Regions from separate parts of the Pseudoduganella sp. R-31 genome, predicted to be linked through region 2. Evidence: predicted binding sites of a transcription regulator. Region 2 holds the regulator's gene; each other region holds the start of a gene.

The links. Region 2 encodes sigma-54, which starts transcription at its own class of promoters, with help from an activator protein. Its sites were predicted from a motif close to TGGCANGNAANCTGCTTT; they were not measured.
Region 1: a site for sigma-54 is predicted at 3,962-3,979, ahead of glnA (type I glutamate--ammonia ligase). Genes of this name have one in related genera too.
Region 3: a site for sigma-54 is predicted at 4,905-4,922, ahead of ACN9MY_RS16465 (PEP-CTERM sorting domain-containing protein). Genes of this name have one in related genera too.
Region 4: a site for sigma-54 is predicted at 4,754-4,771, ahead of ACN9MY_RS09150 (pilin). Genes of this name have one in related genera too.

The regions. Positions count from the first base shown of each region.
Region 1 is NZ_CP183986.1:1,885,964-1,893,120, forward strand. Features, by position in the region: gene ACN9MY_RS08735 (TAXI family TRAP transporter solute-binding subunit) at 1-675, shown strand, start outside; gene ACN9MY_RS08740 (TonB-dependent receptor plug domain-containing protein) at 782-3,274, shown strand; gene ACN9MY_RS08745 (rhodanese-like domain-containing protein) at 3,365-3,826, opposite strand; gene glnA (type I glutamate--ammonia ligase) at 4,044-5,459, shown strand; gene ACN9MY_RS08755 (DUF4124 domain-containing protein) at 5,559-6,044, shown strand; gene glnL (nitrogen regulation protein NR(II)) at 6,041-7,132, shown strand; gene ntrC (nitrogen regulation protein NR(I)) at 7,142-7,157, shown strand, end outside.
Region 2 is NZ_CP183986.1:1,009,358-1,016,514, reverse strand. Features, by position in the region: gene ACN9MY_RS04660 (metal-dependent hydrolase) at 1-196, shown strand, start outside; gene ACN9MY_RS04655 (DUF4272 domain-containing protein) at 226-1,422, shown strand; gene ACN9MY_RS04650 (endo alpha-1,4 polygalactosaminidase) at 1,494-2,342, shown strand; gene ACN9MY_RS04645 (Lrp/AsnC family transcriptional regulator) at 2,343-2,804, opposite strand; gene ACN9MY_RS04640 (enoyl-CoA hydratase/isomerase family protein) at 2,801-3,886, opposite strand; gene hpf (ribosome hibernation-promoting factor, HPF/YfiA family) at 3,962-4,321, opposite strand; gene ACN9MY_RS04630 (RNA polymerase factor sigma-54) at 4,394-5,890, opposite strand; gene lptB (LPS export ABC transporter ATP-binding protein) at 5,900-6,655, opposite strand; gene lptA (lipopolysaccharide transport periplasmic protein LptA) at 6,658-7,157, opposite strand, start outside.
Region 3 is NZ_CP183986.1:3,605,645-3,612,801, reverse strand. Features, by position in the region: gene ACN9MY_RS16490 (molecular chaperone HscC) at 1-613, shown strand, start outside; gene ACN9MY_RS16485 (TonB C-terminal domain-containing protein) at 615-1,970, shown strand; gene ACN9MY_RS16480 (DUF3079 domain-containing protein) at 1,978-2,184, opposite strand; gene ACN9MY_RS16475 (flavodoxin family protein) at 2,314-3,384, shown strand; gene ACN9MY_RS16470 (CAP domain-containing protein) at 3,435-4,475, opposite strand; gene ACN9MY_RS16465 (PEP-CTERM sorting domain-containing protein) at 4,468-4,863, opposite strand; gene ACN9MY_RS16460 (hypothetical protein) at 5,014-5,328, shown strand; gene ACN9MY_RS16455 (ABC transporter ATP-binding protein/permease) at 5,295-6,983, opposite strand.
Region 4 is NZ_CP183986.1:2,013,268-2,020,424, reverse strand. Features, by position in the region: gene ACN9MY_RS09175 (fumarate hydratase) at 1-928, shown strand, start outside; gene murI (glutamate racemase) at 929-1,765, shown strand; tRNA gene ACN9MY_RS09165 (tRNA-His) at 1,848-1,923, shown strand; partial or broken gene ACN9MY_RS09160 (transposase) at 2,529-3,266, opposite strand; gene ACN9MY_RS09155 (pilin) at 3,345-3,839, opposite strand; gene ACN9MY_RS09150 (pilin) at 4,212-4,691, opposite strand; gene ACN9MY_RS09145 (tetratricopeptide repeat protein) at 4,995-5,483, shown strand; gene ACN9MY_RS09140 (protein kinase family protein) at 5,628-6,512, shown strand; gene ACN9MY_RS09135 (VWA domain-containing protein) at 6,533-7,157, shown strand, end outside.

The DNA.
Region 1 (7,157 bases), 880 kb from region 2:
CTGTTGATGACGCCCGGGATCAAGCTGTTCAACTTCACCCAGGCCGAAGCCTATGCGCGCCGGCTGCCGTTCCTGACCCATGTCACCCTGCCGCGCGGCATCGTCGACCTGGGCCGCGACCTGCCGGCTCGCGACTACCACCTGATCGCACCAACCGCCACCCTGGTGGCGCGCGAAGACTTGCACCCGGCCTTGATCGACTTGTTCGTACAGGCCGCCAGCGGCATCCATAGCGGGGCGGGCTGGTTCCAGCAGCAGGGCCAGTTCCCTTCACCGCGCTATACCGAGATCCCGGTCGCGCGGGAAGCGGCCAAGTTCTACAAGGATGGCCCGCCGTTCCTGCAGCGCTACATGACCTTCTGGCTGGCCAACCTGTTCGATCGCCTGTGGGTGGTGGTGCTGGCCGCCGGCGCCCTGATCCTGCCGCTGTCGAAAGTCGTGCCGCCGATCTACGTCTGGCGCATCCGCTCGCGCGTCTACCGCTGGTATGGACAACTGCGCTCGGTGGAGCAAGGTGTCGATGAGGGCAAGCCGCGCGATGAGCTGCTGCACCGCCTGGACCAGATCGAAGAACGGGTCAACCGTCTCACCGTGCCGCTATCCTTTGCCGATGAGTTCTACGGCTTGCGCAACCACATCGAGTTCGTGCGGCAGAAGCTACGTACAAACACGTAAAACACCTTGAAAGTGTTGTATCCGCGAGACCCTTAATTGACAGTTGCTTACAGTTACCTCAAAGATAAGCCGGGGAGTGAAACTGGTTTAACAACAAGGGGTAGCTATGGCACCAAAAAAACAGGTTCTGGCAATCGCAGTTGCATCACTTTTCACCAATGCCGCATGGGCGCAGGAAGCGCCTGCCGGCGAAACCGCTACGGTGGTGGTGACCGGTACCCGGGTCTCCAACCGCACTGTGCTCGACACCACCGCACCGGTGGACGTCATCAGCGCCGACAGCATCAAGAATGCCGGTGTGCCGGAAGTGACGCAAGCGCTGTCCGTGGCGCTGCCTTCACTGAATTTTCCGCGTCCGGGCCTGGCCGACGGTACCGACACCATCCGCCCGGCCACCCTGCGCGGCCTGGCGCCCGACCAGACCCTGGTGCTGGTCAACTCCAAGCGCCGCCACACTTCATCGCTGGTGAACCTGAATGGCACTATCGGCCGCGGTTCGGCAGCGGTGGACATGAATACCATCCCGGCCGGTATTGTGAAGACCATTGAAGTGCTGCGCGATGGCGCGTCCGCACAATACGGCTCTGACGCGATTGCCGGCGTGATCAACGTGCGCCTGCGCACCGATCGCACCGGCGGCGAAGCCAGCGTGAGTTATGGCCGTCGCGATACCGAGTACAACTTCAATCCAGGCACGCCGCCGGCCGGCGCCACCTGGGGCGTTGAAGATTCGCGCAAGCGCAAGGACGGCAATACGCTCAATCTCAGCCTGTGGAAAGGCATGGAGCTGGGCGAAAGCGGCTTCCTGACTCTCGCGCTGGAGCGCAAGCGGCAGGATCATACCGAGCGTTCCGGCTGGGACGTACGCCAGCAATATCCGCTGGTAAACGGCGCCTTCGATCCGCGCGAAGCGAACTTCAACCGCTTCAACGCCTGGTACGGCGAGCCTGAGCTGACGCAGAGTACCTTCTTCGCCAACGCCGGCTACAACCTGGCAGGCGGCGTCCAGCTGTATGGCTGGACCAGCTACCAGGACCGCGATGCGCGTTCGGGCGGCTTCTTCCGCCGCGCCCAGCAGGACAACAATACGATCGAGATTTATCCAAATGGCTTCCTGCCGATCATCGCGCCGGCAGTATCGGACTTCAGTGCCGCCTTCGGCGCCACCTGGACCGCCGGCGAGTGGGACATGGATGCATCCGTGACTTACGGCGACAACCGGATGGACTTCACCATCGAGAACACGCTGAACCGTTCCCTTGGCCCGTCCTCCAAGACTGTCTTCGATGCAGGCGGTTTCAAATACGACCAGCTCACCTTGAACCTGTCTGGCGTGCGGCAGTACGAAGTAGGCCTGTCGTCGCCGCTCAACGTGGCCGTTGGCGCGGAAGCGCGTCGCGAAGGCTACGCACTGCATGCTGGCGAGCCTGACTCCTGGCGTAACGGTGGAGTGACGCTGCCGCCGCTGCCGCCGCCGGCGGCGCAAACGCCACGGCCTACGGCTTCCGGTTCGCAGGTCTTCCCAGGCTTCCGTCCGAGTGATGAATCGGATGCCAACCGCAAGGCCTACTCGGTATATGTCGACGTGGAAGCGAACCTGACGCAGAACCTGTTGGCATCGGCCGCAGTGCGCGGCGAGCATTACACGGACTTCGGCAACAACTGGTCGGGCAAGCTGGCGGCCCGCTACAACTTCTCGCCATCGTTTGCGCTGCGCGGTTCGGCGCAAAATGGTTTCCGCGCACCGTCGCCGCAGCAGCAGTTCTTTACCTCCACGGCGACCAACTTCGTTGGCGGCGTGCCATACGACATCACCACCTTCAAGCCTAGTGATCCGGCTGCAGTGGCGCTGGGCGCCAAGCCGCTCGATGCCGAAAAGTCGACCAACTTCTCGCTGGGCGCGGTCGGCAAGATGGGCAAGGCCAGCCTGACGGTGGATGCGTTCCAGATCAAGATCCGTGACCGCATCGTGTTGTCTGAGAACCTGCTGCAGGACAATGTGCGGAACTACCTGACATCGCTGGGCTTCATCGGCATCGGCGGCGGGCGCTTCTTCATCAACGGCGTGAACACGACGACGCGCGGCGTGGACGTGGTGGCCAACTATCCATGGAATGCAGGCAACGTGGGCAAGTTCGACTTCACTCTGGCGGGCAATTACACCAAGACCGAAGTGACCAAGGTGCCGGTGACTGCGCAATTGGCCGCGCTGAATCCTGCGCCCCCGCTGTTCGACCGCGTGAACGTGCTGACCTTTGAACATGGCACGCCGCAGACCAAGTTCACGGCCAGCGTGAACCATACGCTGGGCAACTGGAGTGGCACCTTCCGCGCCACGCGCTACGGCAAGGTGTTGCAACCGGATGCGAATCCGGCACGCGATCACTGGATGACGCCGAAGACTTTGGTTGACGTGGAAGGGCGCTACAAGATCACGCAGCGCCTGACTGCAGCGCTGGGTGCGGAGAACCTGTTCGACCAGTATCCGGATCCGTATCCAGCGTTGTTGAATGGCACCGGCAATGCGCCATATTCCAATTACTCGCCGTTTGGCCGCTCGGGGCGCTTTGTCTATGCACGTTTGAACTACGCGCTTTAACCCAGAAGCCGCGGATCGGATAGGCGGCAGTTACACCGGAGAGATGATGGGCATCGGCGATATTGAACTATCCCGATGCCCATTTAATTCTTACGCGCCCGCCCAGGGCAGGCCTGCCTTGCACCAGCCGCCCACGTTCTTGCGGTGGCCTTCGGCATCCTTGTCGCCTTCGAAGCCTTCCAGGATGTCGTAGCACTGGGTGTAGCCGGCCTCGGTCGCCGCCTTGGCCGCATGGCGCGAACGCACGCCAGAACGGCACAGGAACACAATCACTGTGTCCTTGCCAGGCACCGCCGCCGCCAACTGGCCCAGGAAGTCAGGATTGGGCGTCCCGCCCGGATAGACGTTCCACTGCGCCGCATGATGCTGCTCGGCCGGAATCGCCACGCGCCCCACCCAATCGCGCTCGGCATTGGTCCGCACATCGACCAGGCGCACATGCGGATCGCATTTCAGCAGCTCGTATGCCTCATGCGGGGTCACCGCACCGGCATAGGGCAGGGAAGTGTCGCGTTTGCGTGCACGGTCGAGGATTTCGGCGGTGGAACTCATGGTTTTTCCTTTATGATGACTGCACCACAACGATGCATTTGCTTCAATTGGTGCAAATATGCACCACAGTGGTGCGATAATCGGCAGATGCACCCGCATGGTGCGCCTTTTGCGTGTTGGTAGCATGGAATTGGCTGGCATGATATCTGCTTAATGTACCACCAGCGTTCGCCGCACCCAAGTGGTCGCGGCAGTTTTTTCACTTAGGAGATATGTAATGGCACTGACCGCCGCAGACGTTCTGAAGATGGTACAAGAGCACGAAGTCAAGTTCGTGGACTTCCGTTTCGCCGATACCCGTGGCAAGGAACAGCACGTAACCGTGCCTGTGTCCCATTTCGACATCGACAAATTTGAATCGGGCCACGCTTTCGACGGTTCTTCCATCGCCGGCTGGAAAGGCATTGAAGCTTCCGACATGATCCTGCTGCCGGATCCTGCGACCGCCAACATCGACCCATTCTTCGAAGAAACCACCCTGTTCATGCAGTGCGACGTGATCGAACCGTCGGACGGCAAAGGTTACGACCGCGACCCGCGCTCCATCGCCAAGCGCGCTGAAGCCTACCTGAAATCCTCCGGCCTGGGCGACACCGCCTACTTCGGCCCAGAGCCAGAATTCTTCATCTTCGACTCCGTGAAGTGGAAGATCGACATGTCCGGCGCCATGGTCAAGATCGACTCCGACGAAGCTTCGTGGTCGACCGACAAGGACATCGACGGCGGCAACTCCGGCCACCGTCCAACCGTGAAGGGCGGCTACTTCCCAGTGCCTCCAGTCGACTCCTTCCAGGACATGCGCTCCGAAATGTGCCTGATCCTGGAATCGATGGGCATCCCGGTCGAAGTGCACCACCACGAAGTGGCCGGCGCCGGCCAGAACGAAATCGGCACCAAGTTCTCGACCCTGGTCGAGCGCGCCGACTGGACCCAGAACCTGAAATACGTGGTGTGGAACGTTGCCCACTCCTACGGCAAGACCGCTACCTTCATGCCTAAGCCAGTGGTTGGCGACAACGGCTCCGGCATGCACGTGCACCAGTCGATCTGGAAAGACGGCAAGAACCTGTTCGCCGGCGACGGCTATGCCGGCCTGTCCGACTTCGCGCTGTACTACATCGGCGGCATCATCAAGCACGCCAAGGCACTGAACGCGATCACCAACCCAGGCACCAACTCGTACAAGCGCCTGGTGCCAGGCTACGAAGCTCCAGTGAAACTGGCTTACTCCGCACGTAACCGTTCGGCTTCGATCCGTATTCCACACGTGGCCAATCCAAAAGGCCGCCGCATCGAAACCCGCTTCCCGGACCCGCTGGCCAACCCATACCTGTGCTTCGCTGCACTGATGATGGCCGGCCTGGACGGCGTGCAGAACAAGATCCACCCAGGCGAAGCAGCGTCCAAGGACCTGTACCACCTGCCACCGGAAGAAGATGCACTGATCCCAACCGTCTGCGCATCCCTGGAAGAAGCCCTGGATCACCTGAACAAGGACCGTGAGTTCCTGACCCGCGGCGGCGTCTTCACCGATTCGATGATCGATGCCTACATCGAACTGAAGATGACCGAAGTGACCCGCATGCGCCAGACCACTCACCCGGTCGAGTTCGACATGTACTACTCCCTGTAATCAGGGGGCGATTGCCGGAATTAACCGGCAGTCAACAAAAACGCGAGGCCAGCAGCTTGCTTTCCTCGCGTTTTTTTTCGGATGTTGTATAGTCGGGGCATGAACACTCGCACTCTCGTATTACATGGGCTGGCGTTGCTGGCCGTGAGTGGCGCAGCGCAGGCGCAGCAAATTTTTCTCTGCGTGGATGCCGATGGCCGCAAGGAACTGACCGATACCCGCAAGGGGAAGAACTGCAAGACGCTGGACCTGCCGGGCGCCACCATTCCCGCGCCGGGCGGCGCGCGCCGCGGCTCGACGCCGTCCGCACCTGCCGTAGCGCCAGCCAACTTCCCACGCGTGGAAAGCTCGGAACAGAAAGCCCGCGATGCCGACCGCCGCGCCATCCTGACCGATGAGCTCAACACCGAAAACCGTAAGCTGGCGGATTTGCGCAAGGAATTCAACAACGGCGAACCTGAACGCAGGGCCGACGAGCGCAACGCCGCCAAGTACCAGGAGCGCGTAACTGGCCTGAAGGACAGCATCGCGCGTGCGGAATCGAACGTGGAAGCGCTGAAGCGCGAGCTTGCCAATATAAAATGACCCCAGACAGCCCTGCCAGCATCCGGCCCGCTGAACTGGCAGGGCTGGACCTGCTGGCATCGGCCGTTGTCATCGTCGATGGCGGCGGCCATATCCTGTACCTCAACGCGGCTGGCGAAAACCTGCTGGAATCGTCGCTGAAGGCCTTGGTACGCCAGCCGCTGGGCGGCCTGTTTGCAGCGCCGCTGGAGCTTGAGAACATCATCGCGCAGGCGCGCGAGCACAAATTCTCCGACGTACGGCAAGAGCTGGTGCTGGAACGCAGCGGGCGTGAAGCGCTGCACGTGCACATCATCGCCAGCGCGCTTGACGAGCCGGATGGCGCCGTGATGATCGAGCTGCGCGAGATCGTGCAGCAGATGAAGCAGGACCGCGAAGAACGCCTGATGGACCAGAGTCAGGTCAACAAGGAGCTGATCCGCAACCTGGCGCACGAAATCAAGAACCCGCTGGGCGGCATCCGCGGCGCTGCCCAACTGCTGGAAATGGAACTGCCGCCGCTGCACCTGACGCAGCTGCGCGAATACACCCAGGTCATCATCAAGGAAGCGGACCGCCTGCAAACCCTGGTGGACCGCCTGCTGGCGCCGCACCGCCGGCCGCACATCGTGGGCGACGTCAATATCCACGAAGTGCTGGAGCGGGTGCGCAGCCTGATCCTGGCCGAATTCCCGGTCGGGCTCACCATCCGCCGCGACTACGACGCTTCCTTGCCCGAATTCCGCGGCGACAAGGAGCAGTTGATCCAAACGGTCCTGAACATCGCCCACAATGCCGCGCAGGCGCTGGCGGCACGCATCGAGCAGGGCGATGCCGAGATCATTTTCCGCACCCGTGTGGCGCGCCAGATGACGCTGGCGAAGGTGCGTTATCAGCTGGCATTAGATTTGCATATCATCGATAACGGACCGGGCATCCCGCCCCAGATCCGCGACCGCATTTTCTACCCGCTGGTGTCGGGCAGGGATGGCGGCAGCGGCCTGGGACTGACGCTGGCGCAAACCTTCGTGCAACAGCACATGGGTGTTATCGAATGCGAAAGCAGGCCTGGTCAAACGGACTTCAGAATCTTATTGCCTTTGCCTTGATCGGAATACATGAAACCAATCTGGA
Region 2 (7,157 bases):
GCCATTCTCCGATCAGCGGCATTTCTTCCCGGTCCAGTTTATCCGCGTATCGCCATTGACAATGGGGCGCTTCCTGGGCCCCGCCGGCTTGACAGTAATTAAATCTGAACTCCTATGGGTTTGGCTGCCCTGCCTATCCACGATGGTGGCCGCCTATGCCATACGCAACAACATCGCTCGCGACCGACTGGAGTAAAGGTCCGCGACACAAAGGAAACTCAAACGATGGCAACTGAACCTGTTTCGCTATTCGCTCAGGAAATAAACCCTGGGCTAGTAATCGAAGTCCTGAAGAAATTGAATGCAAAGTTCAAAGTCACGGGCACCGACGACGCGTGGAGCGAAATCGAAGTGACGACCGGCGGATGGCTGAAGAAGAAGCGGCTGAAAATCACTCACGATCCAGCCTATTACAGCGGACAAGCGTGGGAGGACCAGATGGCCGGAATGCGCGGCTATTTCGCCCGCTTCCCGCACGCCCCTGCACAGGCAAGAATACTCGCCCTGACCGAAAAATTCGGCTTCGCGCTTGGCACAATCTGCGAGCCCGGCGCAGAGGCCGACGACGAAAGGTACGAGGTTATTTCGGTAATCGCAGAAGCCCTCGATGCAGTCTGGTTCACTCCCTCATCCATGCGGGATTCAAACGGAAGGGTGCTGTATGGCGAGGATTTGTCTGCATCGGATCCCCAGGCCAAATGGCCGAAATACACGCCCATCACGGCTCCATCCGGTGCAGGCAACAACAACGCACTGAAACTGAAGCAGCGCGTTTTCAGCGAGCTTATGGCACTCGGCTTTCAGCCCGCGAACTCCTTGCCCCTTCCCGACCTGGGTATCACGCTGCGCGATAAGCAGGAGCTGTGCAAACGCCTGATGGCGCTGCAAGCCGTATTTGCCTGGGCAGCAATGCCTGTACGCCTGGCCGACACTGCACAACTACAGGGCTATATCGAGCGAAACGACCTGCGCGCCGCGATGACGGAGAGCGAACTTGCATTGATCGATCTGCCGCGCCAGGAATCCCAAGCGCTACATGACCAGACTGTCGGCTGGAGGCTGGAGAATATGTGGGCGCTGGCGTGGATCGTTGGCTTTGCGCAGGTGCCGACGCTGGATGCCAGCCAAATCTCCGACGAAGTCATCGAGGCGATGTTGTTTGACTTCCTGCCCGCCTGGGACGGCAATCTCGCCGACTTCGCGGCGGGCGCTTCATTGAGAGCGGCTGGCGAGGTCATTTTCATGGAATACAAATTCTACTGCGCGCATAACGCTGTCAGGAGCGCGCAAATGGGGGGCATGACCGTGCCCAAAGACTTCGATCCGATAGCGCACGGCGGAGCCGTTCATGAGCGCCGCCATTCGTTCACCTGGGCATTGGCGCCAGGAGATGACTGGGACGACACTGACCTAAGCACATGAGCGCCAGGGAGTAAGCATGCCGTAAGCCGTCCGTGAAACTATTGCCGGCCAATATTTTCAAGGATGAATTGATGCGACAACACACCCGGCGGCTGCTTCCGATCAGTATCTTCTGCCTGGCGCTGGCGACGATGAGCGGATGCGGCGGCGGAAGCAGTTCGGATACGCCGCCGCCTGCAAGCGCACCAGCCGCCTACTGGAAACCTGCGTTGGGCGATACCTGGCAGTGGCAGTTGAAAGGGACGGTCAATACCGCCTATGCGGCAACCGTGTACGATATCGATCTGTTCGATACAGCGCCTGCTACCGTCCAGGCATTGAAGGCGAGCGGCAAGAAAGTGGTCTGCTATTTTTCAGCCGGCAGCTCCGAAAATTGGCGTCCCGACTTTTCCGGCTTTGCGCCAGCCGACATGGGCAAGGACCTGCAAGGATGGGCAGGGGAGCGATGGCTCGACACGCGCTCGGCAACTGTGCGGAAGATCATGCTTGCGCGGTTGGACCTGGCAGTCTCCAAGGGATGCAATGGCGTTGAAGCAGACAACGTGGACGGCTATGCGAACAACAGCGGCTTCGCCCTTACCGCCGCCACGCAGCTCGATTACAACCGATTCCTGGCACGCGAAGCGCACCGCCGGGGAATGTCCATTGCATTGAAAAACGATACGGATCAGTTGAAGGACCTGGTAGGCGATTTCGATTTTGCCGTCAACGAACAATGCCATGAGTTCGCCGAATGCGAGGGCTACCAGGCTTTCATCGCCAGCGGCAAGCCGGTATTCAATGCGGAGTATGCTGCGCCATACAGCAGCGATCCCGCAGCGCGCGCCAAGCTGTGCGCCGATGCCAACGCCCGCAAGTTCCATACGCTGGTGCTGCCGCTCGCGCTGGACGACAGCCTGCGCTACAGCTGCGAGCCGTGACTACAGCGTCAGCTTGGTCTCGAACTTGGAGCAGTTCATCGCGAACAGGCTCTTGACGTTGATGACGTTGTGGTGCGAGGTGAAGACGCGCCGCGTGAAGGCGCTGTACTCTTCCATCGACTCCACCGTGACGATCAGGTGGAAGTCAAACTCGCCGGCCACTTCGTAGCAGGACATCACCTCGGGCTCGGAACGCATGCGGTGTTCGAACTGCTTGAGGATGTCGGTATTCTGCTTCTCCAGTTCGACCGACACGAATACCGTCAGCGGCCGCCCGGCGAGCGCGCGGTCAACCAGCGCGACAGCCTTGACCAGCACGCCGTCGTTGCGCAGCCTTTCGATGCGGCGCTGGCAGGTCGCGACCGACGAATGCAAGCGCTCCGCGATCTCGCGCAACGGCGTGCTGGCATCTTCTTGCAGGATATTCAGGATGCCCCGGTCGATCCGGTCCAGATCCCTCATGCGAGGTGGCGCAAGGGGTGCGCCCAGGCCGGCCAGCATGGTTCGAAGAAGCGCTCCACCATGGCGGGCGTCACTTCGGCCAGCGTTGCGGGATTCCACTGCGGCTGGTTGTCCTTGTCGATCACCAGGGCGCGTACGCCCTCGAAAATCTCGCCGTGTTCGAAGTTGCGGCGCACCAGGTTGCGCTCCATGCGCAAGCAGTCGGACACGCCCAGCGACGCGCCGCGCTTCAGCAGCTCGTGGGTCACGCTCATCATCAGCGGCGAGCGCAATTCCATTGCCTTCAGCGATTTCTGCGCGAAAGGCGTGCTGTCGCCTCGCAGCGAATCCATGATGGCGGGTACCGAGCCCGCCGAGAAATGCTGATCGATCAGGGCACGCTGCGCTTCCAGTTCGCTGTCGCCGGCGAAGGCGTTGTGCGGGCCGGCAAAGACCGCGACAGCATCGCGCAACGATTTGCCGGGCGTCGACTCGAACAGCTTGGCCAGTCCGGCCAGTTCAGTTTCCGGCACGAAGTAGTCAGCCAGGTCGAGGTAGAGCGCATCCGCGGCGCCGACCGTCAGCCCGGTGAGGCCGAGCCACATGCCAAGCTGGCCCGGCGCATGCGACAGGAAGTGACTGCCGCCCACGTCGGGAAACAGGCCGATGTTCACCTCGGGCATCGCCATCCTGGTACGGCCCGTGACGATGCGCACGCCGCACTCCGGCCCGCCCTGCGCGATGCCCATGCCGCCGCCCATCACCACGCCATCCATCAGCGCCACATAAGGCTTGGGGTAGAAATGGATTAAATGGTTCAGCGCATATTCTTCGGTGAAGAAGTCCTCCAGCAGCGCGCTGCCGCCTTGCGTATTGCCGCGGCCGACGTCGTGGAAGAAGCGGATATCGCCGCCTGCGCACAGCGCGCGTTCGCTGCTGCTGCGCACCACGACCGCCGCCACCGACGCATCGTCGCGCCATGCCAGCAGCGCCTGCGTCATCGCGCGCACCATGTCGAGGGACAGTGAATTGAGGGTCTTGGGGCGGTCCAGCGTGATGAAGCCGGTACCGTTGGAGAGTTGGGTGTGTACGTGTTCGCTCATGCAAATATTCTAACGCACACTGGTCGCAAAAAAGGGCGCCAATTGCGCCCTTTGGTGTGCTGCACGGCCAGTCCTTTACATGGCGGTGGGTGGTGCCTCATACGTATCCGGGAAATGCTTGATGGCCGCATGACTGTGGTTCTGCACACGGTCCTTGTATTTCATGACCTGGCGATCCAGTTTATCAATCAGGGTATCGATGGCGGCGTAAAGGTCTTGCGACAGGCTTTCGACGTAAACAGTTTTGCCAGACATGCGCAGGTTGATTTCGGCTTTCTGGCGTTTCTCTTTCTCGGTGAGGTTATCTACAGTCAGGATGACAGCAATATCGATTACTTGATCGAAATGGCGCTTGACTCGTTCCAGCTTGTTCTGCACGTACTCGCGAATGGCTGGGGTCACTTCGACATGATGTCCACTGATGGTGAGATTCATACACACTCCTAAAGATGATGTCGCTCTCGAGTTCGTGCACGCCGAAACGCACAGAGGAACCCATGCACTGCACTACAACGATTTGCGGAGGCTAACTGGAGGGATCTTCAACGCTTCTCGATATTTGGCAACAGTCCGTCGCGCAATCACCATGCCTTGTTCACCCAGCATGTCCGCAATCTTACTGTCGGATAAAGGATTTTTCGGGTCTTCTGCTCCTGTCAATTGCACGATCAGTGCCCGTATCGCAGTCGAGGAAGCCTCCCCCCCGGCTTCGGTCGCGACGTGGCTACCAAAGAAATATTTCAACTCAAACATGCCATGCGGGGTGAGCATATATTTTTGAGTTGTTACGCGAGAAATAGTGCTCTCGTGTAGTCCCAGTGTATCAGCAATTTCACGCAACACAAGGGGTCTCATGGCCACTGCGCCATGACTGAAAAAGTTCTTTTGTCTTTCTACTATCGCTTCCGCGACGCGCAGGATCGTGTCGAAGCGCTGGCGCATATTCTTGATCAACCACTTGGCCTCCTGCAGCTGGCCATTCATCTGCGACTCGCTCTTGCCTTGCTTGAGCAGGTTGGCATACAGCGCGTTCACGCGCAGGCGCGGCACCACGTCGTTGTTCAGGGTGACGATCCAGCCGCCGCGGCCCTTTTTCACGATCACGTCCGGCACCACGTAGTCTGACTCGCCTGACGCAAATTCGGCGCCCGGATGCGGGTTGCACTGGCGGATCACGCACTGTGCTTCGCGCAAGTCTTCATCGTCGCAGTCGAGCGCTTTCTTCAGCTTGGTGAACTCGCGCTGGGCGAACCAGGTCAGGTGCTTCTCGACGATGGTCAGCGCCATGCGGCGCGTCACCAGCGGCACGCCGGGCATGCGCCTGATCTGCAGCGCCAGGCATTCGGAGGCATTGCGTGCGGCGACGCCGGGCGGATCGAAGCTTTGCAGCAGCACCAGGCTGCAGCGCAGGTCGTCCAGTTCGATTTCCAGCTCGGGCGGCAGGCGCTCGTGGATTTCTTCCAGCGGCTCTTCCAGGTAGCCGTTCTCGTCCAGCGCATCGATGATCAGTTCCATCAGCGCGCGGTCGCGCGGCTCCTGCACGGTGACGCGCATCTGCTCGAGCAGGTGTTCGCGCAGCGTGCAGCCGGAAGCTTCCAGTTGCGGGCGGCTGTCTTCGTCGTCGGCGGATTTGCTGCCGGCGCTGGCGCTCCAGTCGGCGTCGTCGCTGCCGTTGCCGGCTTCATGGTCGCCGCCTTCATAGGTATCGCTTTCGCCGGCAGCGGCCGGGGCTTCGCCGCCCTCGCCTTGCGGGCCTTCAGCCGAAGGCGTGGCGGGAGCTTCGGTGCCATTGCCGTTGCCCTGGCTGATGGCGCCATCGGCCAGCAGCCGTACCGAGTGGTCGAGCGGGTCGTCAAGGCGCTCCAGCATGGGATTGTCGCCAAGCAGCTGTTCCAACTCCTGGTGCAGCTCCAGCGTGGACAGCTGCAGCAGGCGGATGGATTGTTGCAGCTGCGGCGTCAGCGCCAGGTGTTGCGAGGTTCGCAGTTGCAGTGTTTGTTTCATGGCCTTCGTTTACATGCGGAAGTGTTCGCCGAGGTAGACGCGGCGAACGGATTCGTTGGCAATGATGTCGTCCGGGCGGCCCGAGGCCAGCACGGCGCCCTGGTTGATGATGTAGGCGCGGTCGCAAATGCCGAGGGTCTCACGCACATTATGGTCGGTGATCAGCACACCGATATTGCGCTCCTTCAGGAAACGCACAATACGTTGGATTTCGATCACGGCGATCGGATCCACGCCGGCAAACGGTTCGTCGAGCAACACGAAGCGCGGGTTGGTGGCCAGGGCGCGCGCAATTTCCACGCGGCGGCGCTCGCCACCCGACAGCGACAGGGCCGGGTTCTCGCGCAGCTTCTCGATTTGCAAGTCGGCCAGCAGCGATTCCAGGCGCTGCTTGATTTCCGCCTTGGGCAGAGGCTTGCCGTCCACCTTCTGCAGTTCCAGTACGGCACGAATGTTTTCTTCCACCGTCAGCTTGCGGAACACCGAAGCTTCCTGCGGCAGGTAGGACAGGCCCAGCGTGGCGCGCTTGTGGATCGGCAGGCTCGACACGTCGGTGCCGCCGATATCGATGGTGCCTGCATCGGAAGCCACCAGGCCGACGATCATGTAGAAAGAGGTAGTCTTGCCGGCACCGTTGGGACCGAGCAGGCCGACCACTTCACCGCAATCGACTTGCAGCGAAACGTCGTGCACCACCTGTCGCTTGCCATAGGTTTTCTGGAGGCCGCGCACGACCAGCGTGCTGGCGCAGTTATTTGCTTGCATGCTTACTTCTTCTCCGTCGGCGTCGCTGGGGGTTCGGTACGGGTCGGCTGGATCACCATGGTGCCGCGACCGCCGCCGGGCTTGCTCTCCCCGCTGGCCGAATTGCGCACGCTGAAAAATTCCTTGCGGCTGTCGTAAGAAATGAACTCACCCTGCACTTCGTCGTTCTGCTTGCCGCCTTCCAGGCGGCGGATGGTGGCCTTGTTGAACATCTTCACCAGTTCAACCTGTTCCTCGTATTCGATGCGGTCGGCATCGCCTTCCACCCACTGGTCGCCGGCGCCGTCGCGCTTCTGGCGGAAGGTGGCTTTCTTGCCGTCGCCAAACAGCGTCACTTGCTGGAAGCCCTCCGGCGTCTGCTTGACGTAGGCGCGCTCGGCCGTCATGGTCAGGGTGCCGCGGGTCAGCTTGACGCCGCCCAGCAGGATGGTGACCTGCTTGACGTCGTCGATGTCCATCGAGCCGTAGCTGATGTTGGTCGGCTTGTAGGAGTCGGCTTTCT
Region 3 (7,157 bases), 2.6 Mb from region 2:
ATCGATGCACCTGGGTGGCGACCAGTATTCGCACGGCCACTTCGATCCGGTCATCGAACGCAACACCGTGGTCCCGGTCAGCAAGGTCAAGAACTACCATCCGACCAGCGACCGGCAAACTGCCTTGCGCATCAACGTCTTCCAGGGTGAAGCGCGCATGGCCCGCGACAATATCGAGCTCGGAACCATCGAAGTACCGATTTCGCAGGTGCCTGGCCAGAACAACGGCGTGGACGTGCGCTTCACCTACGACGCCAACGGCTTGCTGCAAGTGGAAGCGACGGTGCTCCTGACCAAGCAGACCCACGCCCTGGTGATTGAAGGTAATCCAGGCATGCTGACCCAGGAAGAAATCAAGGAACGTTTCGCAGCCTTGTCCGAGCTGAAGATCCACCCGCGCGAGCGCATCGAATTCCGCACCATGCTGGCCCGCGGCGAACGCCTGTACCAGCAATTGCGCGGCGAAGCCCGCGAACACCTGGGCCGCCAGATCATGCAGTTCGAGCGCGCGCTGGAGGCGCAGGACATGCGGGTTTCGCGCCAGGCCGCCCGCACCTTCAACGAAGCGCTGGAATACTTCGAGCACCAGAGTTTCCTGAACCTGGATTCCTAGCATGCGCGACACTTTCCCCTTCCTGCTCCGGCTTGGACTAGATGCCGGCGCGGACGCCAAGGATATTCGCCGTGCTTATGCGCGCGAGCTGAAAAAGATCGACCAGGAGGCTGACCCGGACGGTTTCCAGGAACTTCGCCAGGCCTATGAAGTAGCACTTCAATGGCAAGCGCACCTGGAAGTCGAGCGCCAGGCAGCGGCTCCCGCCGGCGTCGACGACGTGGGCACCCCGCTGGCCGCCGCCCCCGAAACCGAGCCCGTCATTGTCGCGCAGCCGGCTCCCGACGATCCATACCAACTCGCCGACCAGGCTTTCACACAATTCCAGTCCAGCGCACAGGAACTGGTGTCGAAAAACGAGAGCAGGCACCAGTCCCGCTGGCGGGAAGCGCTGCAGGCATCGCTATCACACGACAGCCTGCTCAATCTGACTGCGCGCACCATCTTCGAGGCACGCATTGCCCATCTCCTGGCCACCGGCTGGAAGCCCGGGCACGAAACCTTGTTCGTCGCCGCCAGTGAAGTACTGGATTGGGCACGCGACAGCCGCCGCATCCAGCAGTTTGGCGAGGCCGGCGCCATGGTGGACCGTGCCATAGACCAGTGGAAACTGTATGAATCGATGTCGGCACACGCCATGGGGACCGTCAAACAGTTGATCCAGACGGTCCGCAATACGCCAAATCCCGAACGCGTCGCGGCGAGGGACGACCTGATTCTGTTCCATCAGCTGACGGACCGCTTCTATCACTGGTTCTCAATCATCATCGATCGCGAGATCCTGCAGAAATGGCACCAGGCAGCGCAGGCCGAGATCGCGCGCAACGGCACAACGGGCGCCGTTCCGCTTGGCGAAGCTCCGGTGGAAAGCAGCGGCAAGTCGGGCTGGAGCTGGTCGGGCTGGCAGATCACTTTCATGATCATCTTGCTGGTGAAAGGATGCGCCGCGCTTCTTACCAGCGGCAGCCACGGACCAAGCTATACCTCCACGACGCGCCAAGCCGACCCGGTCGCCTACCAGAATGCGGTCAACCAGGCCATGCACGAAGAACTGCAAGCCGCCAGGACGCTGCAGATCGCCCCGGAAGAGACGCCGCCCACCGAGGAGCAGCTGGAGGCAGTTCGGCGACAGATCTTCTATGTACCGGAACGGGGCAAAGGGTCAGGAGTGCTGAAAGTGAGTTTCGACGTCGAGCTGGACGGGATGGGCAAAGTCATCAACGTGCAGAGAACCCAGTCATCCAGCGACCCGGCGTATGACGAAGCGGTTGCCCGGACCTTGCAACACACGAAGGTGTTCCCGCCGGGGACGCAGCGCAAGTTCCCGGTCTCGTATTCTTACAGGCTGCCTGAATAGGCCCGCGTCAGGCGCTCTTCTTCGCCTTGGCTTCCGGCTGGGGTTCCAGGAGAGGAGATTCCCACTCCATCCAGTCGGGTCCAAACAGCTCCGATGGATGCTGGGTTCGCTCGGAACCGTTGCCGCACGCCAGGCTGTCAGCGGGACAGTACTTGTCGCAACCCCAGCAGACCCGCTCCGGGTGCAAGGGAATGATTGGAAACTTCTTTGCCATGCTTCAATCCTAGCTCTCTCACCCTCGCCTCAACCTTGATCCAGATCAAGTTTCCACTAACCCTGCGTTCGCTGTCGAACTGACCCGCTGATCCAGCCATGGCACATTGCCCGTGAACGGGAGACAAACATGAGTGAAGTCCGCAAAGGCCAGGCCCCCGCCAAGCTGGAACGCGCCGAGTTCCACCTGCGCTTTACGCGCAATTTTGCCGACCCGCGCTTCGACAGACTGCGCGACGAGGTGGCGAAGCTGGAGGAAGTGGCGTGGCAAGATTTCAGCGACAGCCGCAAGGCGCCGGTGACGGAACCGGCCGGGTCGGGATATGCCGATCCTGGCTACGAGCTGTCAGTTGAATGGAAGGCCGCTGCTGCCCGCCTGCAAGCAGCCGAACAGCGACAGAAAGATCCGGCCACGCCTTCACGCGTCCTGTTGATCTGCGGCGCCGCGCGGAATGACGGCACCTGCCCCGGCGAAATGTCGAAAACCTGGCGCATGCTCAAGCTGGCGGAGGCCACGCTGGCCAGCGAAGGAATCGATACCGACGTCCTGGATCTGAGCCGCCTGACCTCCGAGTTTGAATTGCGCATCCATCCGTGCAAGGGCTGCGTTTCCACCGCCATGCCGCTTTGCCACTGGCCCTGCAGCTGCTACCCCAATCACGGCCTTGGCCAGGTCAATGACTGGATGAACGATATATATGAAAAGTGGGTGTCCGCGCACGGTGTCATCATCTTTACGCCGGTGTACTGGTACCAGGCGCCTTCCGTGCTGAAGCTGATGATCGATCGCCTGGTATGCGCAGACGGCGGCAATCCCGACCCGACCAGCACCCATGGCAAGAAGCCCGAGGAAGCCAAGGCCCTGGAGCTGGCTGGCTGGCCCTACCCCAAACACCTGGCCGGGCGCGCCTATGGCCTTGTGGTGCATGGCGACGTCGCCGGCGTGGAAAGCCTGCGGCGCAATCTCTCCGACTGGCTCGATTGGATGGAGTTGATCGATGCCGGCGCGCAGGCCCGGCTTGACCGCTACCTTGGCTATTACGAGCCTTACGCCACTAGCCACGATGCGATGGACAAGGACGAAGCCCTCAAGCAAGAAGTCCGCAACGTCGCGCGCGCCGTCGGGCATGCCGTGCGCATGCTGCGCTCAGGCACCCTTGCGCGGCCCGATAAAGGCGTGCGTTCCCCGCGCCCGAAGTAAATGAAATGAGCCGGCATTCCGCACAGGATTGCCGGCCCTCGGTACGAGCATTACTGTGCGGCGGTTGTGAACGTCCAGGACTTGTTGATGGTCTTTCCATCCACGACAGCGATCAGCGCCACGTTGTAGGCGGTAGCGGCCTTCAGCCGCAGCACCGGCACCAGCGTTGCGGTGAAACCTTGCATGTTCCCGTCATCCGTCAGTGCAGGACCATTGCTCGCGATGACCGGGCCCAGCTTGCCTCCCTTGTTCACCAGGATGCGCGCTTCGACTGCCGTGCCGCCCGCAGGCGTCAGCGTGAACTGGCTGATCGCAATCGGCGCCGTCACTGCCATTCCCCTGGTTTCGAAACTGACCGTTACGGGCGTGCCCGCTTCGACCAGGTCCGGCACAGGCGTTGGCGTTTCGGTGCGATTGAAGAAGACAAAAGGCACGTCCGCCTGGTTTGCGTAGGGATATGCGCGAATACTGCCCGCGCCCGGCAACTGCGCCGTTTGCGTTGTACTCGTCGCAACGTCCACCACGCACAGGGTCGACGCGCCCTCCGCCGGGTTGAAGTTGTTTGCCGCTACACCGATATCAATGGTGCTGGCAAACAGCAGGGCCGCGTGATAAACCGAATTGGCCCACTCCGCAACACAGGTCATGTATTTGTCCGTACCGACTGTGCTGAAGATCGCCTCCCCCGAGACCGAGGCGGTATAGCCCGCCGCGGCAATCCGGTCCCCCGCGCGAACGCCTGTGTACCCAGGCTTGCCCGCCGTTTCGCCATGCAGTTCGCTGATGCCGTTCTGGTTGATGTAGCTCCAGTGCGCCCCCGCCGACTTGTCCAGCAACAGGCTCTGGGCCAGCAACCCGGAACCGATCTTGCTGCGCAAGGCATTGATGGCGTTGAAGATGCTCAGGTTGCCGCTGCCTGCCGCGTAAGTCGGCGCCGGAACCGACGTGACGATGTTGCCTTCGGTAGGCGATGGCGTCTGCGTGGTTGGAGCAGGAGACACTACCGGCGCGCCCCCCGAGCCACCGCCGCCACCGCAAGCCGCCAGCAGCAAGGCCAGGGCAAGCGCCGGAAAACTCCGCGAGTTATGCATGGAATCCCCCACGGCGACGCAGGAAGAGCAAGGCACAGCCCAAGCCCAGCAAGGCGGCGGTGCCTGGCTCAGGGATGGCCGCTGGCGCTTGCGGCAAATCCACCACCGCAATAACTTCAGGTGCAGTGGTCTGGACCGGCATCGAGGGGATGAATACCTCAACGACCGGAAGGATTTCCTGTGGCGTCGGGATGGAGATCGGCGAGACCGACGGCGTATTGTCGAAACTCGTCAACGGCAAACTGCTGAAAGACTGTGAAGCGGTATTACTGTAGTTCATGAAGCTAAATTCGATACTGTTTACGGTGCCAGGACCGGCAATCGCTTGAGCACCCGCCAGAACGGAGCAGGCCAGCAGGCAAGACTTGAACAGCGTATTAGCTTTCATATCGCGCTCCATATTTAGGTTGAGAAAACTACAAGCTGACCGAAGCATCAATCATGCCTACGAGATAAGTACTTGATTATGCTGAGTTAGCAAAATCTGCTACGAGGGATGTGTTAAATTTTACGACATCAAACTTTGCACTTGGGAAATATGATGAACGGCAGCCGCCAGGCGGGCGCTAGTACGCGTTCGGCTTTGATAACATACGCGATTCCCTTACAAGAACAGCAGGAAGAAAAGCAGGTGTCAACTTGGGTAATTGCCTACCGGAATGCCGACCGGTCTGAGCATCAGATACAGGCAAAGGCGGCTGGCGTGCTGACGGAGCAAGGTGCAGCCATGCTGGTGAGCGACTACCTACGGCAGCAACAGGCAAGCAGCACTGACACCTCGTTAGCTGCCGAGCAGTACAACTTCCAGATCATCCGCATTCATCGGGTTCCCTGGGACCTTGAAAACGCGTGAGCCACCTCACGCAATTCCCATCCACCGTCGCCTTTCAAGTGCAGCACATGCGTATGGTGGCGCCTGACGGCTGCCCGGTGGGCAATGCTGATCAGGGTAGCTCCGCTTTCACGCAGGCTTTTGTAGAGCGAAGCCTCATTGCCGCAGTCGAGCGCGCTGGTCGCTTCGTCCAGGATCACGATGCTCGGTTCATGCACCAGCACACGGCCAAAGGCGAGCCGCTGCTGCTCGCCCACCGATAGCAGTTTTTCCCAATCCTGTACCGCATCGAGCCCGCCGACACGCTCGGCGAGCTGCGGCAGGTGTACTTGCACCAGGATCTCCAGCAACTGCTCGTCGCTCAGCCGCGTCTGCACGCTTGGGTAGATGAGCTGGCTGCGCAGCGTGCCCTGCTGCAGGTAAGGCTGCTGTGGCAGGAAGAAAAAGTCTTCCAGCGGCGGATGATGAATCAGGCCGCTGCCGGTATCCCAAAGGCCGGCGATTGCTCGCAACAGCGAACTTTTTCCGCAACCGCTATCGCCTGTGATCAGCAGCGCATCGCCCGGCGCCAGGACGAAAGACAAGTCTTTCACGAGTACGCGCTCGGACTGCGGTGGACACACCGTCAGGGCATCGACGGCGATCTGCTTGCCAGGCCGCATCCTGATCCGCGGACGTGTTTTCCCGCTAACTGCCTCGCCCTCCGGCACCGGCAGCACGAGCTTGGACAGGGTTTGCAGGCGCTCCGTACCCGCCACGAAGCGGCTCAGGCTCTCAAAGTTATCGACGATCACACCCACAGCGCCAAGCACTGCAGTAAAGGCGCCTGCCGCCTGGATTGCCCGCCCTACTTCCAGTTGGCCGGAAAGCACGCCTTCGGCGAGAATCACCCCGGGCAGCACCAATGTGAGTTGGCTGAACGTGCGCTGGAACAAATTCAGGGTGCGCTGCTTCTTGATGAGCCTGCTGAAATTGTGGAACAGCTTGTCGAATTTGCCGTCGAGGTAAGCACGCTCTTGCGCCTCGCCCCGGTAAAAGGCGATCGATTCGGCATTCTCACGCAAACGCATCAGGCCGAAGCGAAAATCCGCTTCGCGCCGCAATTGCGAGAAATTGAGACGGATCAGTGGCGTGCCAAAGACGTAGAGCGCGACCACGGTACCCGTCAGGGCGTACACGGCCAGCACGCCAACCAGCAGATGCGAAATCGACCATAGCACCGCGCTGAACGCCACCAGCTGCATGATCGAGCCCAGAAAGATCAGCAGGAAATGGATCGAGCGGCCGGTGAATGTGTTGACATCTTCGCTGATACGCTGGTCCGGGTTATCGATCTCGCCTTCCGAGGTCAGTTCGTAGTATTTGCGCCCCTGCAGATAGCCATCGAGGAAGCGTCCGGTGAGCCAGCGCCGCCACTGGTTGGCGAACATGTCCCGCATGTAGTAGTAGAAGGCGTAGATTGGCACTGCAAACACCAGGATCAGCAGGCAAGCCCGCACCGACTGCCAGAAACGGTCGCCATCCCGACCGGCCAGCGCCGAAGTCATCTCGCCGGACTGGTTGTTCAGCATCACGGCAAGCTCGGTTTCGGCAAGCATCAGCACAATCAACAGCAGCAGCAAGCCCCAGGCAGACCTCTTTTCATCTCCAAGCCAGTACGGCTTTGCCACGCTGATGAATTGCCTCCATGCGGCCAGCGACAATGGGGGAACACGGCGCCGTCTCGATGGCGCTGGTTCATCCGGAATTGCAGAGGGATTTGCTGTCATCTTCATAGCCTGAGCATACGACTCAGCATAAAGCCACTCCGTGCGGAAACGGACATAGCCCGAATCGGTGCGTCGCGCTGG
Region 4 (7,157 bases), 1.0 Mb from region 2:
AGCCATGCTGCTGGCCAAAGAGTCGCTGATGGAAGACATCGACATGTTCGAGCTGAAAAAGCGCGGCCCGCAGAACAAGCTGGAGGAGCTGCGTATCGAACTGTGCGACAAGATCAATGCCCTGGGCATCGGTGCGCAAGGCCTGGGAGGCCTGACCACCGTGCTGGACGTGAAGATCAATATGTACCCGACCCACGCTGCCTCCAAGCCGATCGCCATGATCCCGAACTGCGCGGCTACCCGCCACGCCCACTTCGTGCTGGATGGTTCCGGCCCGGCCTACATCGAGCCGCCAAAGCTGTCCGACTGGCCTGATGTCACCTGGGCTGCCGACACCGAGAAGTCCAAGCGCGTCGACCTGAACACCCTGACCAAGGAAGAAGTGGCGTCCTGGAAGCCGGGCCAGACCCTGCTCTTGAACGGCAAGATGCTGACCGGCCGCGATGCCGCCCACAAGCGCATCCAGGACATGCTGGCCAAGGGCGAGCAACTGCCGGTGGACTTCACCAACCGCGTGATCTACTACGTTGGCCCGGTTGATCCAGTGCGCGAAGAAGTTGTTGGCCCTGCCGGCCCGACGACCGCAACCCGCATGGACAAGTTCACCGACATGATGCTGGAGAAAACCGGCCTGATCTCCATGGTCGGCAAGGCGGAACGCGGCCCGACCGCGATCGAATCGATCCAGAAGCACAAGTCGGCCTACCTGATGGCGGTCGGCGGCGCGGCATACCTGGTATCGAAAGCGATCAAGGGCGCCAAGGTGGTCGGCTTCGAAGACCTGGGCATGGAAGCGATCTATGAATTCGACGTGGTCGACATGCCTGTCACCGTGGCCGTCGACTCTACCGGCACTTCCGTGCACAACACCGGTCCGAAAGAATGGCAGGTGAAGATCGAGTCCCTGAAGGCGGCGCAGCCAGCATAAATGGTCCATCCTGTCCCCTTCTCCGCCGACGCGCCGATCGGCGTCTTTGACTCCGGCGTCGGAGGGCTCTCCGTGCTGCGCCATATCCACGCGCAGCTGCCGCACGAGCACGTGCTGTACTTCGCCGACTCCGCCTTTGCCCCCTACGGCGCCAAGACGGACGAATGGCTGGTGCAGCGCGCGATTGCGGTGACGGCTTTCCTGCTCGATAAGGGCGCGAAGGCGCTGGTAGTGGCCTGCAATACGGCCACCGTGGCTGCCATCAAGGTAGTACGCGCCGCCTATCCTTCGCTGCCCGTGGTTGGCGTGGAGCCGGGCCTGAAGCCTGGCGCTGCGGCTAGCCGCAATGGCACGGTCGCAGTCCTGGCGACGGCAAGCACGCTCCGCGGTGAGAAGTTCCTGGCGTTGCGCGAACAGATCTCAGGCTCGAACGGCACCCGCTTCCTGCTGCAGCCCTGCGTCGGACTGGTAGAACGCATCGAACAGGGCGATCTGACCGGTGACGAAACAGCAGCCATGCTGAAGGGCTATGTTGAGCCGCTGCTGGAGCAAGGCGCCGATACGCTGGTCCTCGGCTGCACGCACTACCCGTTCGTGCGGGACGCCATCGCACAGCTAGTTGCGGCACGCGGCGACGCTGCCGCGGTCACGCTGATCGACACCGGCGACGCCGTAGCCCGCCAACTGGCACGCCTGCTGGAAGGCGCCGGCCTGCTGCGTCCAGGAGGCACGCCAGCCCACCTGCATGGCTACACCAGCGGCAACGCAGAGGCTCTGAAGCAGCAGTTTGCCAGCCTGCTCGGACTGCACCCTCAGGTCGATTCCGTGGCCGTTTGAAATATATTTGCCAGATTATCGGAGTCCCTATATAATCTCGGCTCTGTCGCGCTACGGTGCGATGGAAAAGAAGTTTTCAGTGGTGGCTGTAGCTCAGTTGGTAGAGTCCAGGATTGTGATTCCTGTTGTCGTGGGTTCGAGCCCCATCAGCCACCCCAAATTTCTTAGCTGAAAATGAACGATAAAAATGGCCGCATTTGCGGCTTTTTTTTCATCCAGATCATCGCCGCAGGGTGGCACGCAAAGTGTCAGGCAATTTACGCTTACCATTTCCATGACCAGTTCACTGTGGCCTAAAAATGGGTTATCGCGGATTTCCGGAATGACCATGCTTTAAACGCAAGAGAGCAATGAGTAAGAGTTATTGTGTTTGTACCTCCAAACCCTCTAACTAACCCACTGCTCTCATGCCAAATCATAGACTCAGCCTCCCATTTGGGAAGCTGGGTTACGCTGCTACGGTTGTAGTCGTTGCCGTACCCAGCGCATTAGTTGGCTTAATCGCCGTTCGCGAGTGTCGCGCCGATAGCCGGGGTTCGTAACACCGTGGAGCAAGGAGCAAGCGATGGCACGCAGCAACGCCATCCAACCTTTCCTACTCCCCGCCCTAAAACTACCCCTGTACTGGAACTTAGTGCGCATGCGCTGCTCCATGAATACCGGTCAGCTCAAGGGATTTACAACAAGATAAGGGTCATGAAACGGGTGACCTATGACTACCGCGACTCTGAACTCTTCCTCCTGAAGGTCAAAGCAACGTTTCCCGGCAATCCGCGATGAATTCTGCCATAGTGCCGTTGTGCACGCGAGCGCTAACGATTCGCTTCGGCGCTTTCGGCAACAGCAGCCTATAAGCCTTCATGACTCGATAGAAGTGCTTGTGATTAAACAGCGCCAGGCCCGCTGCCATGCGCCGGCGGTTGACCAGCGCCCAGTGCGTCGATAGCCGTACGTCGGCAATTGACCAATCTCCGCGCGAATCGCGTCGACCAAGGCAAGGTCGGCAAGTACGTCCATCTCGCGCACCGTGCGGCCATCAACCCAATCCGGCGACCGCGTTATCAACTCAATCACGTGAGAGCGCGCCACGCCCAAGGCCTCGCAGACCGGTTTCACTGGTCGTCCTTCGGCAACAAGGGCGCGGGCAAGCCACTTTTTTTTCGCGGGCAAAGTCCACGGACTCCTTCAGAATTTCAGCCTCCATGGCTTTTTTGCCCAGCATGCGCCGCAGGTGTGCGATTTGGGCGCGGGCGGCTGCGAGCTCGCTGGCTGGCACGACCGATTCGCCGGCATGGACTGCCACCAGGGCGCCTTCGCGCTCCAATTTCCGCCAGTTGAATAGCTGGCTCGCGCTGATTCCGTGTTTGCGCGCCACCAGCGAAACGCTCATTCCTGGCTCGTACGTTTCGCGCACCAGTGCTGCCTTTTCTGCTGCGGACCATCGACAACGCTTCTCGTCGCTGACCGCCACCAACTCGATTGATTGCCTGCTCTTAGTCATATGCCTAGTCCTATTGCTAGTCGTAAGGATAATGCATAGACTGTGTCCGGCGATTCAGGAAGCTATCTCAGTCGCCAATTACAACAATGCGTTAGCAGCAGTCTGGCGGCAGTTTGCTGGCACGTATTTGAATTTACTCATCGAATCTACGCTACAAGCCCAGGTGAGTTGGTGGGTTGGAATAATGCCCTGGGTTAGTCGACTGCCAAGAGCACCATTGGCGCCTGCGCCATCGAAGGGAGTCATGGTGAGCGTTACATTCCCGGCTTTTTCGGTTGTCTTGACAGTAATCACACCACCAATGTCGACGCTAAGTACTAATACAATGTTTTGCGTCGCTTTACCTACATTAAGAGGAGTCGCAAACGGAGTGCCATTGGCAGCATTGTCGGCAACCGCAATTTTAGCAGCATCAGCAACAGCCATTGCTTCGGTCACACGAGCGCGAACGGCATAGTCTTGGTATGCCGGCAAAGCAACTGCCGCCAGAATACCAACGATCGCCACGACGATCATCAGCTCGATCAGGGTAAAACCTTGCTGCGCTTGCTTCTCGCATTGTGCGAACTTCATGCTTCTCTCCTACTAAGTATTGCGAATCACGACGACTCAACGTTTTACTTCACACAGAATGCTCAGCAATGAGCGTGCCAGGCATCTAGACGGTTTTTGCCGTGCAGGGTGTGCCTGGCATCCGAATTATGAAAGCTACCGGCACGAACAAGACGGGCGCTTCGCATATAAGCAACACTCACAAGCTCGGTCAACACCAACAGGCTAAAAGGATGCATGCCTGACTTAGCGTAATGAAAGTGAAGCCACTGGGCAGCAAAATGCATTAGCGGTGCTTACCAAAAAGCCATGCACGACATTATGGATTTGGCACCAATTGTATGAAAAATGCCCGCAAAGAGCGGGCATTTTTTTAGTCGAGCTAGCCGCTAATTACAGCAGAGCTTTAGCTTCAGTTTGGCGGCAGTTTGCTGGTGCGTACTTATATTTCTTCTCGTCGCTAATGCTGCAGGCCCATACGATTTGGTTGACTGGTGGAGTACCTGCAGTCAGACCGGTGCCGATAGCGCCATCAAACGGGGTCATGGTGATAGTGAAAGCACCTGCTTTATCAGTCGTCACGACGGTGATAACGCCGCTAGCGTCGATTGCAGGTGGGGTTGCAATGTTTTGCGTCGCCTTACCTGGATTCAGGCCAGTTGCAAACGGAGTGCCATTGGCAGCGTTGTCGGCTACGGTAACTTTAGCGGCATCAGCAGCAGTAATTGCTTCAGCAACACGGGAACGAACGGTGTAGTCCTGGTATGCAGGCAGGGCAACAGCTGCCAGAATACCAATGATCGCCACAACGATCATCAGTTCGATCAGGGTGAAACCCTGCTGTGCTTGCTTCTTGTATTGTGCGAATTTCATGCTTCTCTCCTGTTGAGTGTTGGGAGCCTCATCGGCTCAAAGTTTTGCTGCACACCGCATACTATGCAATGAGCGTGCCAGGCCAAATTCGCGATGTTTTTGCCGTTTTTTGGCAATATCTTTGGTGCATCTCGCCCGGTGGCGCAGGTCCATGCTGCGCCACAGTTTTGGCGTGGCACGACAATCAGCGTATCATCCGGGCTTGGCACAGCCTTTTGATGCGCCACGGCAACTATTACCCCGTAAGTTTCTGCCCAGAATATTCCTGAAATGTTCGCTAGCAAACTTTACTGAAGATGAGAAATGAACCAACAGATCAAAATTAGCACCGCCATCACATTGACCGGTTGGAGCAAGCGCACGTTTTGGCGCAGATTTGCCGATGGTTCGGTGGAACGGGGCGCCGAGAACCATGTAAAAGCAAATGAAGTTTCGACAGTTGTGCTGGATTCAATACTTCCGCACCTATGGGTGACGCTAACAGCCGAGGATTTACAGCTTGTATTAGATGCAGATGCGGGCCATGCGCAGGCCCAGTCCGATTTGGCACTACTTTTTCGTGACTTAGAGAAGCACAAGGAGGCGCTGTACTGGCTCGAACTCGCGATAAAGCAGGGCGATGTGAGCGCGATGCACTGGATGGGCCGGGCTTACGTCGAGGGCACAGGTGTTCCCAAGGACGACAATTTAGGGCTGATGTGGATTGCGAAGGCTGCAGCTGGTGGCCACATCGTATCGCAGGCGCAAATTTCCGGAATGATTCGCTGTGTTACAGTAACGAACAGCGATTGACCAGACCATATCGTGGGGGATTCTCCCAGTTAAGTTCAAGCCTTCTGCCCCCCAAAAGGTCCGGTTGCGGATTTTGCTGATTTCAGACAACCCTCCAGGATTCGTGTGGACTTCCAGTCTTTGAGTTGCCCGCAGTGTGGCGGAGTGCTGCCACGCCAGGCCATTTGGCGCACCGTCGAGTGCCCATATTGCGCCGCCACCGTCACCCGTTCCGATGCCGTCGTCGACGTGGCGCGCTTCCGCGAAGCGCTCCTGCGCTTCCAGAACGACCCGGTCGGCCAGGATGCCCGCTGCGGCGAACGGCGCTACCGCATCATCCGTCTGTTATACGAAGGCGCTGGTTCGCGTGTCGTGCTGGCACGCCGCTGCGGGCGGCTGGGCGAACACGTGGTGCTGAAATACGCCGACGCGGCCAAGCTGGGGCGCGAACACGACATCCTGCGCCAACTGCAGGCGGACACCTCGCCGGGCTCCGCATATTTTTCGCAGCGCCTGCCCGAATCGATCGCACTGGGCCCGGACGGCAATGGCGGCACGGTACATATACTGCGCCATCCACCGGGCTATTGGGGAAGCCTGGCCGAAGTCCACCGGCATTATGGAACCGGTCTTGATGCGCGCCATGTGGTCTGGATGTGGCGCCGCGTGCTTGAAGTTCTGGCGCACGTGCACAGTATCGGCTGGAGCCATGGCGCGGTAAGTCTGGAACATATGCTGGTGCACCCTGCCGACCATGGCGTCTTCCTGATCGGCTGGTCAGGCGCGAAGCGGGCTGGCGACCAGTCGCGCGACTTGCTGCAGTCGGCGTGGAGCATGCGCGCCCTGCTCGCCGGCCAGCGTGCTGGCGATGACGCGCCAGCTTTGCCGGCGTCGGTTCCGGCGCCCCTGGCGGAGTTGCTGCAGCGCGCCTGTTCCGACGCCCGCTGGCTTCGGGCGCAAGGCGCAGCAGGTTTGCACTACGAAGTCACCAGCGCAGCGGCAGCCGCTTTCGGCCCGCCGCGCTTCCTGCATTTCCACCCAACGCATTAATCGTATCCAAAGGAGCCAAATTGGGACACGGTAACTACTCCTTCGCAGCCCACGCTGCCCTGGTCGCCGACCGCGCATCCGCGTCGCGCACCGAAGTATTCCAGCAACGTGCTTGCCATCCCCTGATGAACCCCAAGGGCATCAAGATGCGCGAGTCGCGCGACAATGCCGACCATCCGAACTCGCTGGGCATTGTCTTTGCGCTCGACGTCACCGGTTCGATGGGCGACATCCCGCAGCAGCTGGCGACGAAAGAGCTGCCGACCTTCATGCGCTTGCTGATGGCTTGCGGCGTCCCGGACCCGCAAATCCAATTCATGGCAATCGGCGATGCGGTATCCGACCATGCGCCTCTGCAGGTCGGCCAGTTCGAATCGACCGCGGAATTGATGGACCAGTGGCTGACCTGGAGCTATATCGAAGGCGGCGGGGGCGGCTCGGGCGAGGAGAGCTATGAACTGGCCTTCTACATGGCGGCCCAGCACACCGACCTCGATTGCTGGGCCAAGCGCCGCAAGAAAGGCTACTTGTTCCTGACCGGCGATGAACTGCCCTACCCTGCGGTGTCGCGCCACCAGGTCGAAGCACTGGTCGGCGACCGCCTTGACCAGGACTTGCCGATTGAAGAGGTGATCGCAGCCGCTT